Regions from separate parts of the Shinella sp. AETb1-6 genome, predicted to be linked through region 1. Evidence: predicted binding sites of a transcription regulator. Region 1 holds the regulator's gene; each other region holds the start of a gene.

The links. Region 1 encodes PhoB, which activates phosphate uptake and scavenging genes when phosphate is short. Its sites were predicted from a motif close to TGTCATNNANCTGTCAT; they were not measured.
Region 2: a site for PhoB is predicted at 1,095-1,111, ahead of ppk2 (polyphosphate kinase 2). Genes of this name have one in related genera too.
Region 3: a site for PhoB is predicted at 877-893, ahead of GR158_RS18285 (alkaline phosphatase). Genes of this name have one in related genera too.
Region 4: a site for PhoB is predicted at 1,187-1,203, ahead of GR158_RS00185 (LTA synthase family protein). Genes of this name have one in related genera too.

The regions. Positions count from the first base shown of each region.
Region 1 is NZ_WUMM01000002.1:246,228-248,431, reverse strand. It holds gene phoU (phosphate signaling complex protein PhoU) at 1-640, shown strand, start outside; gene phoB (phosphate regulon transcriptional regulator PhoB) at 660-1,343, shown strand; gene GR158_RS04480 (GcrA family cell cycle regulator) at 1,461-2,000, opposite strand.
Region 2 is NZ_WUMM01000003.1:397,778-399,981, forward strand. It holds gene GR158_RS07460 (FAD/NAD(P)-binding protein) at 1-1,071, shown strand, start outside; gene ppk2 (polyphosphate kinase 2) at 1,223-2,131, shown strand; gene GR158_RS07470 (CorA family divalent cation transporter) at 2,146-2,204, shown strand, end outside.
Region 3 is NZ_WUMM01000010.1:145,945-148,148, reverse strand. It holds gene GR158_RS18290 (M3 family metallopeptidase) at 1-718, shown strand, start outside; gene GR158_RS18285 (alkaline phosphatase) at 989-2,204, shown strand, end outside.
Region 4 is NZ_WUMM01000001.1:44,798-47,001, reverse strand. It holds gene GR158_RS00185 (LTA synthase family protein) at 1-1,152, opposite strand, end outside; gene GR158_RS00180 (NAD+ synthase) at 1,433-2,204, shown strand, end outside.

The sequences.
Region 1 (2,204 bases):
GATGGTGGCGGATTCCGTCCGCGCCCTCGTTTCCGCCGATGCGGCGCTGGCCCAGAAGGTCATTTCCGAGGACGTCATCCTCGACAATGCCGAGCGCCAGATCAACGAGAAGGCGATCGTCACCATCGCCAAGCGCCAGCCGATGGCGGCCGACCTGCGCGAAATCATGGGCACGATCCGCATCGCCGCCGAGTTGGAGCGCGTCGGCGACCTCGGCAAGAACACCGCCAAGCGGGTGATCGCCGTGCAGAGCTCGGGCATGCCGCGCAAGCTCGCGCGCGGTCTCGAGCATCTTGCCGAACTGGCGCTGATGCAGCTCAAGGAAGTGCTCGATGTCTTCGCCACCCGCTCGGTGGACAAGGCCAAGGCGATCCGCGAGCGCGACGACGAGATCGATGCGATCTACACCTCGCTGTTCCGCGAACTCCTGACCTACATGATGGAAGACCCGCGCAACATCACGCCCTGCACCCATCTCCTGTTCTGCGCCAAGAACATCGAGCGCATCGGCGACCACGCGACCAACATCGCCGAAACCATCTACTACATGGCGACGGGCTCCCAGCCCGAGGGCGAGCGCCCGAAGGACGACACCTCGACATCCGTCGTCACGGCCGATGTCTCCGAAGCTTCCGAGTAAACTGGATAGGGTTCGCTACATGGTGCCCAGAATTGCCGTCGTGGAAGATGAGGAGGCGCTGAGCGTCCTCCTGCGTTACAATCTCGAGGCGGAGGGTTTCGAGGTGGATACGATCCTGTCCGGCGACGAGGCGGAGATGCGCTTGCAGGAGCGCATGCCCGATCTTCTCATCCTCGACTGGATGCTCCCGGGCGTTTCCGGCATCGAACTGTGCCGGCGCCTGCGCCAGCGGCCGGAAACCGAGCGGCTGCCGATCATCATGCTGACGGCGCGCGGCGAGGAGAGCGAACGCGTGCGGGGCCTCGCCACCGGTGCGGATGACTACGTGGTCAAGCCCTTCTCCACGCCGGAACTCGTCGCCCGCGTGCGGGCCATGCTGCGCCGTGCCAAACCGGAAGTGGTCTCCACGGTGCTGCGCTGCGGCGATATCGAGCTCGACCGCGAGACGCACCGCGTTCACCGCCGCACGCGCGAAGTCCGCCTCGGCCCGACGGAGTTCCGCCTCCTGGAGTTCCTGATGACCTCGCCCGGCCGCGTCTTCTCGCGTTCGCAGCTTCTCGACGGTGTCTGGGGGCATGACATCTATGTCGACGAGCGTACCGTCGATGTGCATGTCGGACGCCTGCGCAAGGCACTCAACTTCGCCAACATGCAGGATGTCATCCGCACGGTGCGCGGCGCCGGCTACTCGCTGGAAACCTGAGCGACGCATTCCTCCCAAGGACGCAAACGGGCCCTTCGGGGCCCGTTTGCGTTCCGGCAGGCCGCGCAAACGAAAACGGAGCCTTTCGGCCCCGTTTCTAGTCTTCTGTCGCCGGTGTCACCGTGCCCGGCGGCGCTCGGCCGAAGGCTGGTAGGCGAGACGCTGGTGATAGGTGCAATAGGGCGAATTGTCAGGGGACTCGCAGCCGCAGAAATGGAAGTCGTCGTTCAGCGGGTCGCCGATCGGCCACTTGCAGGTGCGCTCGGTGAGCTGCGTCAGCTCCAGCTTGCGCGACATCGGCACCACGACGTTCTTGCCGCTGATCACGACGGGCAGGTTCTCGGCCTGTGCATCGAAATCGGTGTCGATCTCATCCTTGGCAAGGGCGTTGCCCACCGGCCGGCTGACCGGACGGGGCGCGTTGGCCGGACGCGCGGTAAAGTTCGAGGGACGCGGGGTGGCCTGCGCCGGGCGCTTCGGGCGGGCCGAAGCGGGCGTGCCGCCGGCCTTGGCGCGGCCGGGCAGGTTGAGCCGGTGCACCTTGCCGATCACGGCGTTGCGGCTGACGCCGCCGAGCTGCGCCGCGATCTGGCTGGCACTGAGGCCCTCGCTCCAGAGCTTCTTGAGTTTCTCGACCCGCTCGTCTGTCCAGTTCATGCTCTCGTCTCCGTTCGGCGCTCGCTGTGCGGGAATCCCTCATCGCGCCACGAACGAATCCGTAGCCTGAGCGCCCTAACTCTGGTGGTGACTAGTTCCGCCGCATGCAGTCTAGTAATTGACCCTTAACCTAGAGTTCGGGGGACTCTGTGACAAGAGTCGGGGGAATCGGGGCGAATCGATTTCAGAGTTTTCCCCAACTTG
Region 2 (2,204 bases), on a different contig from region 1:
GAACATCACAGGGCGCGCGTCGTCAGGGTCGCGCGGGCGGGCAAGGCATGGCGGATCGAGACGGAGGATGGTGCAGGCCTCGTGGCCGACCACCTCGTCCTGGCGACGAGCCATCCGGGTCCGCAGGCGCCCGCCGGCATCGTACGGGCGCTTGCCGGGCATCCCCGTTACATCGCGGATGCGACCCGGCCATCGGCGCTCGCGGCGATCCGGCCCCACGATCGCGTACTGATCGTCGGAACGGGATTGACCGCGGCCGACATTATCGCCGCGCTCGATGCGGCCGGTCATTCCGGCAGGATAACCGCCGTTTCCCGGCGCGGGTTGCGCTCGCGCGGTCATAATCTGCTGCCGCAGGAGCCCTTCGGCGAGTTCGCCGATCCGCCGAGCCGCACGGCGGGCGTCCTGCTGAAGCGGGTTCGCCGTACGATCGCAGTCGCCGAGGCGCATGGCGTGACATGGCACGCGGTCTTCGATCGGCTGCGGGCGCAGGGTGGTGACATCTGGCGCGCCCTGCCGGTTTCCGAGCGAAGGCGGCTCGTGCGCTTCCTGCGGCCCTACTGGGATGTCCACCGTTTCCGCATCGCGCCGCAGGTCGAGGCGGCCATCGAGCGGCGTCTTTCAACCGGCGGCCTCGACTTTCATGCGGCGTCGCTTGCCGCGGTCTCGCGCGAGCCGGACGATACGATCGCGGTAACGTTCCGCCCGCGCCGTGGAGGTCAGCCCTTCGAAGGGCGCTACGATGCGCTGGTGCTGGCGACAGGGCCAGGCCATGGCAGCATCCTGTCCAGCCAGCCTTGTCTCGCCGGGCTCGCGGAAGCCGGTCTTCTGCAGGTCGACAATGTCGGTCTCGGCATAGCGGTCGATGCCGACAGCCGCGTCATCGACAAGGACGGCACGAGCATGCGCGATCTCTATGTCGCGGGGCCGCTTGCCCGCGGGACGTTCGGCGAACTGATGGGCCTGCCCCAGGTGACGGAACACGCGCTCTTCGTGGCCGAGCGGATCGCTGCGGTCCTGACGCATCCAATTTCGGAAACGGTCACGACGGCGAACTACCGGACCGACTGAGACGCCGGTGGCGCACATGCTGCCGTCACAAAAGCTTCATGAAGCCTTCCTATCTCTAGGCAGCGCCGATGCTGGCTTGCGGCCGGCATGCGCCTCACTGACCCCGGCGGCGGCCGCCTCCGGGCGCAGCGTTCATTGGCGGATACCGGTCATGTTCAACGACAACAATCTGAACCGCATCAAGGCGGAAATTGCCGACAGCTTCGACGAGGAGCTCGAAATGCAGATCGAGGAGGATCGACTGGACGACCTCATCTCGGAGGGCATGTCCGAGGCGCCCGCGCCGACGCTGGAGCGCCGCATCTATTTCCGCGAGCTGTTCCGCCTCCAGCACGAACTGGTCAAGCTTCAGGACTGGGTCCAGCACAAGAAGCTCAAGGTTGTCGTGCTGTTCGAAGGGCGCGATTCCGCCGGCAAGGGCGGCGCCATCAAGCGCGTCACGCAGCGGCTCAACCCGCGTGTCTGCCGCGTCGTCGCGCTGCCTGCACCGACCGAGCGCGAACGCAATCAGTGGTACTTCCAGCGCTATGTGCCGCATCTGCCGACGGCCGGCGAAATGGTGCTGTTCGACCGCTCCTGGTACAACCGCGCCGGCGTCGAGCGCGTCATGGGCTTCTGCACGCCCGACGAACTGGAGGAGTTCTTCCGCTCGGTGCCGGAATTCGAGCGTATGCTCGTGCGTTCGGGTATCATCCTCATCAAATACTGGTTCTCGATTACCGACGACGAGCAGGAATTCCGCTTCCGCATGCGCATCCACGATCCGCTGAAGCAGTGGAAGCTGTCGCCGATGGACCTGGAAAGCCGCGTCCATTGGGAAGACTACACCAAGGCCAAGGAAGAGATGCTGGAGCGCACGCACATTCCCGAGGCGCCGTGGTGGATCGTCGAGGCCGTGGACAAGAAGAAAGCGCGCCTGAACTGCATCGCCCACCTTCTTGCGCAGGTGCCCTACGAGGACGTGCCGAAGGCCGCCGTCGAACTGCCGGAACGCGTGCGGCATGACGACTACATTCGCCGTGAGCCACCCGACGAAATGTATGTTCCCGAGGTCTACTGACGCGGCCGGGACCTGTGACGCTTTTAAGTGAGAATGAAGGCGGGCATGCGCCCGGGCTCGTCGGCGCCTGGCG
Region 3 (2,204 bases), on a different contig from region 1:
GATCATCTACAATGTCTGCAATTTCGCGAAACCTGCCGAGGGCAAGCCGGCGCTCCTGTCGCTCGACGATGCGCGCACGCTGTTCCACGAATTCGGCCATGCGTTGCACGGCATGCTGTCCGATGTCACCTATCCCTCGGTCTCCGGCACCGGCGTTTCGCGTGATTTCGTGGAACTGCCCTCGCAGCTTTACGAACACTGGCTGACGGTGCCGGAAATCCTGACGCGCTATGCCGTGCACGACCAGACGGGCGAGCCGATGCCGCAGGCGCTGCTCGACAAGGTTCTTGCCGCGCGCACCTTCAATTCCGGTTTCGCGACGGTGGAGTTCACCTCCTCGGCGCTGGTGGACATGGCGTTCCACACCCGTGGACCGGTAGAGGATCCGATGGCGGTGCAGGCGGAGGTGCTGGACAGGATCGGCCTGCCGAAGTCCATCGTCATGCGCCACGCCACGCCGCACTTCCAGCACGTCTTCTCCGGCGACGGTTATTCGGCCGGCTACTATTCCTACATGTGGTCGGAGGTGCTGGACGCCGATGCCTTCTCCGCCTTCACCGAGACGGGAGATGCCTTCAACCCGCAGATGGCGGCACGGTTGAAGACCTATATCTACTCCGTCGGCGGTTCGGTGGACCCGGAAGACGCCTACAAGGCCTTCCGCGGCAAGCTGCCGAGCCCGGAGGCCATGCTGGAGAAGAAGGGGCTGGCCGCTTAGGGCGCGCTGTCGTTTGGGCGGGCGGCCCCCTCATCCGGCCCTATCGGGCCACCTTCTCCGCGAGGGGAGAAGGGAAAGGAGGCGTCGCGGTTGAACCCCCTTCTCCCCAGCGGGGAGAAGGTGCCGGCAGGCGGATGAGGGGGCTGCGAGATTGCTGCCGTCATCATCCCGTTACCGAACTTTCGGCGAACCGTCATCGTGCCGTTACCGGACTGACATGCCGAGGACCGAAGGTCTGCCCGTCGATTCGCGGGTATGGCCGGAGGTGGCATGGCGATTGTTCCGGAAACGCTGACGCGGCGGTCGTTTCTTCTGACCGCCGGCGCCGGTGCGCTTGCAACCTCCTCGGCGCTCGCCGTCCCCTTCTACGCGCGCCGGCATGGCAGCCCGTCCTTCTCGCATGGCGTACAGTCCGGCGACGTGGACTCAGCATCGGGCGTCGTGTGGACGCGCACGGATCGCCCGGCCGAGGTCTTGCTGGAGTATTCGACGACCGAGAGCTTCACCGATGCGGCGCGCATGCCGCTGCTCAAGGCGACCGGTTCGTCCGACCACACGGTGAAGGCGCTGTTGCAGGGCCTGTTGCCGGACCAGGATATCTTCTACCGGTTCACGGCGAGCGACCCCACGTCCAGCCATCTCGTCTCGGAGCCGATCGTCGGGCGCTTCCGCACCGCGCCGATGCGCAACCGCTCGGTGCGCTTCGTCTGGTCGGGCGATACGGCGGGGCAGGGCTGGGGCATCGACGATGTGGGCATGAAGACCTATTCGACCATGCTGCGCCATGAGCCGGACTTCTTCATCCATTCCGGCGACACGATCTATGCCGACGGACCGATGCCCGACGAGATCACGCTGCGGGACGGCGGCGTGTGGAAGAACCGCATCGTCACCGACGAGAAGCGCGATGTGGCGCGCACGCTGGACGAATTCCGCGGCCAGTGGAAATACAATCTGCTCGACGATCACCTGCTCGCCTTCAACGCGCAGTGCCCGACTTTCTTCCAGTGGGACGATCATGAGGTGCTGAACAACTGGTCGGCCTCCAGCGACCTGACCGGCGACCGGCGCTACCCGGACAAGGACATCCACGTCTACGAGGCGCGCGCCAGGCAGGCGTTCCAGGAAATGACGACGATCCGCTACTGCGCGGACGAGCCCGGCCGCATCTTCCGCAAGGTCGCCTACGGACCGCTGCTCGACGTGTTCTTCGTCGACCTGCGCTCCTATCGCAGCGCCAACCGCTCCGCGACCGATCACGATCTCTTCGGTCCCCGGCAGGCGGCCTGGCTGCGCCGGGAACTGGCGGCGTCGCGCGCGACGTGGAAGGTCATCGCCTGCGACATGCCGCTCGGCCTCGTCATCTGGGACGACTATACCAACAGCCTGGGATTCGAGGGCGTGGCGGACGGGCTGAACGGCCCGCCGGCGGGCCGCGAGCGTGACATCGCCGATCTTCTCGCCTTCATGCGGGACAATGCGATCC
Region 4 (2,204 bases), on a different contig from region 1:
ACCGAAGGCCTTGTAGACGCTGGAGCGGTTCCAGAACCAGCCCGAGAACGGATGGATGGCGCGCGCCGTATACCCTTCGGCTCGGAAGAAGGTGGCGAGCGACGGGATCGGCTTGCGGATATACTGCTGGTAGGGAATGCTGCCCGTGGGCAGGAAGGCGTTGGAGAAGCCCGTCAGCGCCTCGAATTCGACATTGGCGGTGAGGCCGCCGAATTCCGGCGAGAAGACGTTGCCGCCCTCGTTTTCGCGGATGACCGGCATCGGGTCGGCGGAAAGCTTCACGGTTTCCAGCCGTGTCGGATCCCAGAGCGACTCGCTCATGACGACGATGACGTCGGGCTTCGTGCGATGGGAGGTGCCGGCAGGCAGAGGTTTGGATGGAATCTTGTCGATGGCATCGACCATGTAGCCCGCGGGGGCCTGCACATTGGCCATGGGCAGGTTGATGGCAAAGGCCATCATGAAGCCGTTGTGGCGATAGTTCTCCGCCTGATCCCACATGATGGGGAAGACTTTCAGGCGGTCACGCATCCAGGAGAACTCGTTGTAATCCATGATGGAGGCGAAGCCGGCCAGCAGCGGCACCGCAAGCGCCAGGCGCGCCAGGCGTTCCTTGCGGGTCAGCGGACGGAAGCGGCGCCAGGCGAAGATCCACAGGGCGATGAGGCCGGCCATGCCTACCGCGACGGCAAGCGCAAGGGCAGCCGCCGTCCACGGACGGTCCTGCACCAGCACGGGCATCAGTTCGAGGATCTGGCGCCCGAACAGCAGGTCGGTCGGGTAGAGAGGATCTGTAAGGAAGACCTGTTTCTGCTGCGAAATCACGCCCATCAGGATAACGAGCGGCGAGACCAGCAGCACGGCCTTGTGCTGCCGCCCGATCAGCGCATCCAGTGCGAGATAGAGCAGGAAGAACACGCCCGTCGTCGTCCAGCCGGGCTGCTGGAGATTGGTGAGGTAGGCATAGGTCTGCTGGACGGAACCGCGCGTGATGAGCTCGATGGCGACGACGGTTGCGAGCGCCAGGATGCCCGACACGGTGAGCGACCGAAAAACCGCCAGCGTCTTGGCATGGCGCGTGAGAAAGCCTATCCTGTCGGTGCGTTTCTCCGTGGCTTCGACTGCCACCGCTGCGGTCGTTAACAGGGCCAAGGCCTTCTCCGATTTCACAAAACTTTCGTCTCTCTGTCATATGGATGTCATCTTGAACAGGAGATGAACGCTTCCTTTAACGTTGCCCATACGCTTTGGTTCAGTCTGTTGCCGCGCAGCAATGGTGGAGCGCCGCATGCGGGCGAACCGGGTTTGCATCCCGTTGTTTTCAATCGGTGCGGCTGTTCATTCCAAAAGTGCGCGGTATGTTCTAAAGAGCTTGCGACCGTCCGAGCGTGCGGCTGCACGATCGGACACAAGAGGAGACGGGTCCGCAGAGATGACTTCCGAGACTGAAAAGACGACGCTGCGCATTGCTGTCGCGCAATTGAACCCGACGGTTGGCGATGTGGCCGGAAATCTGGCCAAGGCGCGCGCCGCGCGTGCGGACGCCGCAACGCAGGGCGCCGACCTGCTTTTGCTGACGGAACTCTTCATCTCCGGCTATCCGCCGGAGGATCTCGTGCTGAAGCCGGCCTTTCTGAAGGCCTGCCACCGCGCCGTCGAGGATCTCGCCGCCGACACGGCGGATGGCGGCCCGGGCGTCATCATCGGTTTTCCGCGGCAGGACGAGACCGGCCGCTACAATGCCATCGCCGTTCTGGATGCGGGCAAGGTCATCGCCGTGCGCGACAAGGTGGACCTGCCGAACTATGGTGAATTCGACGAGAAGCGCGTCTTCGACCAGGGCGCGATGCCGGGACCGGTGAACTTCCGCGGCGTGCGCCTCGGCATTCCGATCTGCGAGGACATCTGGGGCGAACTCGGCGTGTGCGAGACGCTGGCGGAAAGCGGCGCGGAAATCCTGCTGTCGCCGAACGGCTCGCCCTATTATCGCGGCAAGGTCGATATCCGCCACCAGGTCGTGCTGAAGCAGGTCATCGAGACCGGACTGCCGCTCCTCTATGCCAACCAGCTTGGCGGGCAGGATGAGCTTGTCTTCGACGGCGCGAGCTTCGCCTTCAACGCCGACAAGACACTGGCCTTCCAGATGAGCCAGTTCGAGGAGACCATCGCGCTCACGACGTGGAAGCGGCACGGCGACGGCTGGG